Regions from separate parts of the Citrobacter telavivensis genome, predicted to be linked through region 1. Evidence: predicted binding sites of a transcription regulator. Region 1 holds the regulator's gene; the other holds the start of a gene.
The links. The regulator CRP, encoded in region 1, controls carbon source genes, mostly activating them, when cyclic AMP is high. The targets are predictions, from matches to a motif close to ATGTGANNNNNNTCACAT.

Region 1 (3,492 bases):
TCCATCGCTGGATGAGAGCTTTGTGGTGATTCATTTCCGCAATCTGGAAGGGATCGATTTCCCCTGGCTGCTGGCAATGCTGCAAGGTTCATTCATTTCTCACATCAATACATTGGTAGTGCCTGGCGGCAAAATGGGGCTGGCCATGGAGCTGATTATGTTGCCGTTGGTACAGCGACTGATGGAAGGGAAAAAAATCGAGTAAGGTAAGATTTTGCCGGATGGCGGCGTTGCGTTATCCGGCCTACTCCTGTCGTAGGCCTGATAAGTGCAGTGCCATCAGGCAGCAATCACTTCATACGAATGGGTAATATTGACCGCTTTTTCCAGCATCAACGCCACGGAGCAATACTTCTCTGCCGACAGATCGACCGCACGCGAAACGGCGGCATCCTTCAGGTCGTGACCCGTGACAATAAAATGCAGATTGATGTGGGTGAACAGGCGGGGTGCCTCTTCGCGACGTTCTGACGTCAGTTTCACTTCGCAGTTCGTCACATCCTGACGACCTTTTTGCAGGATAGAAACCACGTCAATCGCGCTGCACCCCCCTGCCGCCATCAACACCATTTCCATCGGGCTCGGCGCTTTATCACCGGAGTTACCGTCCATCAAAATCTGGTGACCGGAAGCCGACTCACCCAGGAAGGTTAACCCTTCAACCCATTTAACACGCGCTTGCATATTTTTTAACTCCAGTGCGTCAATTTTCCTGACAGATTACGCGTACATAACAATTCTCGCAACGGAAGGCGACCTCCGTCATGCTGAAGCGAGACACCAGGAGACACACGGCTAAAGCTATGCTAAAACAGTCAGGATGCTACAGTAATACATTGATGTACTGCATGTATGCAGAGGACTTCACATTAAAGGCTGCAGTTCGTTTTTGACGGCCTCTTCCCAGGACGAGGGAAGCACATTTTTGCAACCCCAGAGACAGCGGATTTTTTTGGCTCTGGAGACAGCTTATAACAGAGGATAATCGCGCATGGTGCTTGGCAAACCGCAAACAGACCCGACACTTGAATGGTTCTTGTCTCATTGCCACATTCATAAGTACCCGTCCAAGAGCACGCTGATTCACCAGGGTGAAAAAGCAGAAACGTTGTACTACATCGTTAAAGGCTCAGTGGCAGTGTTGATTAAAGATGAGGAAGGGAAAGAAATGATCCTTTCTTATCTGAATCAGGGTGATTTCATTGGCGAACTGGGCCTGTTTGAAGAAGGCCAGGAACGTAGCGCATGGGTTCGAGCGAAAACAGCGTGTGAAGTGGCTGAAATTTCCTACAAGAAATTCCGCCAGTTGATCCAGGTGAACCCAGATATTCTGATGCGCCTGTCTTCCCAAATGGCTCGCCGCCTGCAAGTTACTTCGGAGAAAGTCGGTAACCTGGCCTTCCTCGATGTGACCGGTCGTATCGCCCAGACGCTGCTGAATCTGGCGAAACAGCCTGATGCGATGACTCACCCGGACGGTATGCAGATCAAAATCACTCGCCAGGAGATTGGCCAGATCGTTGGCTGCTCTCGCGAAACCGTTGGTCGTATTCTGAAGATGCTGGAAGATCAGAACCTGATCTCCGCTCACGGTAAAACGATCGTCGTTTACGGCACTCGTTAATCTCATCGAAAATGACGCGCTACCCGATAGCGCGTCATTTTTGTTTTGCCAATGTGGCGCAGACTGATTTATCACCCAGAAATCAACTATGCACTACGTCAAACACTGGTGCTCTGTTTGCCCGTGGCCGTCGGCCTGCTCATCGGGCAGTTACATCTTGGCCTGCTCTTCTCTCTCGTTCCCGCCTGCTGCAACATTGCCGGGCTTGATACTCCGCACAAACGCTTTTTCAAACGCCTGATTATCGGGGCGTCGCTGTTTGCCGGCTGTAGCCTGATCATGCAACTGCTGCTGGCGCAGGCGATACCGTTACCCCTGATCCTGACCGGACTAACGCTCACGCTCGGCGTCACTGCGGAATTGAGCTCCCTTCACGCCCGCCTGCTTCCAGCCTCGCTGATTGCAGCGATTTTCACACTGAGCCTCGCGGGGAACATGCCGGTCTGGGAGCCTCTGCTGATCTACGCATTGGGCACGCTATGGTACGGATTGTTTAACTGGTTCTGGTTTTGGCTCTGGCGCGAACAGCCGCTTCGCGAGTCGCTGAGCCTGTTATACCGTGAACTGGCGGATTACTGCGAAGCCAAATACAGTATGCTGACCCAGCATACTGATCCGGAAAAAGCCCTGCCGCCACTGCTGATGCGCCAGCAGAAAGCGGTCGACCTCATCACCCAGTGCTATCAGCAGATGCACATGCTGTCGGCGCACCGCAACAATGACTACAAGCGGATGCTGCGCGCCTTTCAGGAAGCGCTGGATCTGCAGGAGCATATCTCCGTCAGTCTGCATCAGCCGGAAGAAGTGCAAAAGCTGGTCGAACGCAGCCATGCGGAACAGGTGATTCGCTGGAATGCGCAAACGGTCGCCGCTCGCCTGCGCGTACTGGCGGATGACATTCTCTATCACCGACTGCCGACGCGGTTCACCATGCAAAAGCAGATTGGCGCGCTGGAAAAAATTGCTAATCAGCATCCGGATAACCCCGTAGGGCAGTTCTGTTACTGGCATTTCAGCCGTATCGCCCGCGTGCTTCGCACTCAGCGCCCACTCTACGCCCGCGATCTGATGGCCGACAAACAGCGTCGGTTACCGCTGCTGCCGGCGCTGAAAAACTACCTCTCGTTGAAATCTCCGGCGCTGCGTAACGCCGGGCGTATCAGCGTAATGCTCAGCATTGCCAGTCTGATGGGGTCCGCGTTACATCTGCCGAAACCTTACTGGATCCTAATGACCGTTCTGTTTGTGACGCAAAATGGTTACGGTGCCACCCGCGTGCGTATTCTGCACCGTTCGGCGGGAACGCTGGTGGGGCTGATTATCGCAGGCGTGACGCTGCACTTTCATATTCCTGAGGGGTATACGCTGGCGCTGATGCTGGCAATCACCCTGGTCAGCTATCTGACCATCCGGAAAAACTACGGTTGGGCGACGGTAGGATTTACCATCACCGCGGTGTATACCTTACAACTCCTGACGCTGGACGGCGAGCAGTTCATTATCCCGCGATTTGTCGATACGGTCATAGGCTGCCTGATTGCATTCGGGGGTACCGTCTGGCTGTGGCCGCAATGGCAGAGCGGTCTGTTGCGTAAAAACGCCCATGACGCGCTGGAGGCCGATCAGGAGGCCATTCGCCTGATTCTAAGCAACGATCCGCAACCGACGCCGCTCGCCTGGCAACGTATGCGGGTCAACCAGGCACACAACACGTTGTTCAACTCGCTCAATCAGGCGATGCAGGAACCCGGCTTCAACACCCATTATCTGGAAGATATGAAGCTGTGGGTGACGCACAGCCAGTTTATCGTCGAACACATCAATGCGATGACCACGCTGGCGCGCGAGCATACGATGCTCACGCCGGA
Region 2 (3,492 bases), on a different contig from region 1:
TAGAGATATACAACTGCGGGTTGGCAGCCAGAAATGTCCCCATATCGCTGAACACTTCTTCCACCACATAGTCGGTTATCTGCGCGATCATCCCCTCTTTTTCCGCCAGCGGGATGAACTCGGCCGGACTCATGACCTGACCCTTGCAGCCCGGCCAGCGCAGCAGCGCTTCCGCCCCCACGCATTTCTCATTTTTGATATCAATGATCGGCTGATAGTGCAGGCAGAGCTGGCGTTGCTTAAGCGCGCGCTGGAGCATACGACGGGGGGAGTAGTATTGCCGACGCGCCCGCGACCAGAACATTAACAACAGAATGCTACTGATGACCGCCAGCGGAAGGGTGATCAGCAACTGCTGATACAGGTTCTGATAAAACCGCTGCATCGAGGTCGACACAATCACGGCAATGGGCCGTTTATCCGAGTGGGCGATGGTATAAAAGTGACCGTCCTGCTGAAAGACAGATTGATTACGCTGGACCAGTGGCAACAGTTGTGCCACCCAGGCCTGTTCGCTGACGGAGAAAAAGGTATTGGTCACGGTGTCATATACCCCCCAGGCCATTTCGGGGTCTTCGGACATCACTTCACTATATGACAGCGGGTTGATCACCGCGACATAGTTTCCGCGTTGCATATACGTCATTTTATAACCGGTAAAAAAAGGCGTATCGCGAAAGTAATAAATGGAGATATTAGGTTTTCGTTTATAGTCTGCCGTCGGCATAATATAGGGCTCTGACGGTGCCATTACCGTAGAGCATAAAAAACGATCGCCCTGTGCATAAATTAACTCGTTGATATACAGGCGCCCACGGATAATATTCAACATCCGTTGTTGATGCGCCGGTGTACACGCCTGCCCCTGGTACTGTTCAGCGGCATCACGCGCTAAATCAGCCTGTAAAACAACCAGTTCTGTTTTATCTAAAGCCAAATGGGCAAAGGTGCTCAGTTGCCTACTGGTTTGAGAGGTGGCTCGCAACTGGGCAAACCATAGCGCCAGCATCACGGGGAGCAAAACCACCATGATTATCCCGAGGAACCTCAGCATCTTGCGTCGCGCCCGATGATTCATTTAAGCCCTATATCCCTGCATTTTATGTGCCTTTATCATCAAGGCAGGATGCTAAATCACACAGGTGATTACGTTGCATGAATCTATCGATATTAGCAACAGACTTTTATTAGCAAAAGTCTGATATTGCAGGATGGTGATAATATTCGACCGTAAAGCAAACCTACAGTGACGATTAATTTTATTAAGGGTAATCCATTCTCCGAAAGGGGTAGTTTTTTATGAAAGTTTTGTCGGTTCATACACAAAATGAAATTAAGTTAAATTTCCCTGTATGCTTATTTAGGACAAAACAGAAAGGGTAGAATAAATACATCTTTTTACATCGCCTCCCTCCAGTTACGCCACGATCAAAACGTGTTCATTATCGCCCAATAACCCTTTTTAAAATGCGGTTAAAAAGCAAACAAAAAAAGGCGTACAGGCTGGCGAACGAATGACTAAAAGTGATATAGTTCACAAATATTCTGAAACAGAAACAACGTTTCATTCGGTATTGATGTGAATGCCCGTCGATAGCCAGGAGTGTGCCACGCTTCCCGTGAAAACGCCGCGCTGTCCAGGGCACCTGCTACTCTCAGAGGAAATGTTTCATGGCTACCCTAACCACTGGCGTGGTTCTTCTCCGCTGGCAACTGCTGAGCGCTGTGCTCATGTTTTTAGCCAGCACGTTAAATATTCGTTTTCGTCGCTCAGATTACATTGGTCTGGCTGTGATCAGCAGTGGACTCGGGGTTGTCGCCGCCTGCTGGTTTGCGACGGGGTTACTCGGCATCACCCTGATGGATCTCTCCGCCATCTGGAACAACATTGAATCCGTGATGGTCGAAGTGATGAGTCAGACCCCGCCGGAATGGCCGATGGTCTTGACCTGATTTCACCTGAGCCTCCCTGACGGAGGCTTTTTTATTGTTTCCAGAAAATCCCGACCTATCTCTTGTGAGACAAATTCGTCCCGTCTCGATTTCAGCAAGTCCGCGTCTATTATGCGTTCATCTGGCGCGGTCGGTTTACTCAACAGACCGCGGCTTAAAATATATTTTCCGCTCTGTGTTCGTTTCCCTATTGTCATTATTATTCAGGATTTAAAAGTTATGTAAGGAAGACTGTTTTTATTATTCTCACCCCAGATATTTTACAAAGGCATAGGTTGAAATACCGCTAATGGCCGCCACAACAATTGCAAAAACAATCAATAAAATCAATTTCTTAGCATTATAAATTCCAAACATAAAACCTCCTTTCCTAAATTTACATATCCATTTAACCCCATGACCCGCATGGGAAAATATCATCTTCATTCAAAGATAAAATAATATTTACAGAAACGCCATTGATTAATGTCAAATATCTGCAGGCATTATTCAAATAGTATGCCTGTGTTTCAAAATATTTAAATTTAATACTTCGAGGAATTTTACTTTGACCAGAATGCCGAACAGCAATCGTCTCCATTCTGCGCCATGCGCTGGAAAAAAGCCGTACCAGCTGACCGTTGAGGAGGTTCTGAAAAATCAACAGAGCCAACCTTCCGGGCTGACTCATGATGAGGCCAGCGCACGTCTTGCCAGGGATGGTCTTAACGCACTGCCTGAAAAAGCCGGCAAACCCGCCTGGCTACGCTTTCTGGCCCATTTTCACGATGTCCTGATCTACGTCCTGATTGCCGCAGCGGCACTCACCGCCGTAATGGGGCACTGGGTGGATACTGCCGTCATCCTCGGCGTCGCAGTGATCAACGCCCTGATAGGTCACATTCAGGAAAACAACGCGGAAAAATCACTAAAAAGTATCCGCAATATGCTCTCCGCTTCTGCTGTAGTGGTACGAAACGGGCAACATGAGACGGTCGCGACCACCGATCTGGTCGTTGGCGATATCGTGGTGCTGCGCGCGGGCGACCGCATCCCCGCCGATCTTCGCGTCATGGAAGCCCATAACCTGCGGGTTGAAGAGGCTATCCTGACCGGCGAATCTACCGTTGTGGATAAAACGGCAGACGCGCTGGCTGGCGAGTTGCCGCTGGGCGATCGCAAAAACCTGCTGTTCTCTGGCACAACGATTAGCGCCGGTGCCGGGCTTGGCGTGGTGATCGCCACCGGGGAAGCGACGGAACTGGGCCATATCAACCAGATGATGACCGGGATCGAGAAGCACCGCACGCCGCTACTGGTGCAGATGGATAAGCTCGGCAAAGCGATTTTCTCCCTCATTCTCGCCATGATGGCCGGTCTGTTTATCTTCAGCCTGTTGCTACGCGATATGCCAATGAGCGAGCTGCTGCTTTCGTTAATCAGCCTTGCTGTCGCGGCCGTTCCGGAAGGTTTACCGGCGATTATCTCGATCATCCTGTCGCTGGGTGTGCAGACCATGGCCCGCAAACGCGCGATCATCCGCAAACTGCCTACCGTTGA

Region 2: ACERJC_RS20355 (YjcB family protein) is a predicted target of CRP. The motif match lies at 1,523-1,540, and genes of this name have one in related genera.

What each region holds. Positions count from the first base shown of each region.
Region 1 covers NZ_JBGUBF010000003.1:463,801-467,292, reverse strand. Annotated here, with positions in the region: gene ACERJC_RS16850 (phosphoribulokinase) at 1-205, shown strand, start outside; gene ACERJC_RS16845 (OsmC family protein) at 280-684, opposite strand; gene crp (cAMP-activated global transcriptional regulator CRP) at 992-1,624, shown strand; gene ACERJC_RS16835 (YccS/YhfK family putative transporter) at 1,676-3,492, shown strand, end outside.
Region 2 covers NZ_JBGUBF010000006.1:86,404-89,895, reverse strand. Annotated here, with positions in the region: gene pdeC (cyclic di-3',5'-guanosine monophosphate phosphodiesterase PdeC) at 1-1,078, opposite strand, end outside; gene ACERJC_RS20355 (YjcB family protein) at 1,672-1,953, shown strand; gene ACERJC_RS20350 (cation-transporting P-type ATPase) at 2,510-3,492, shown strand, end outside.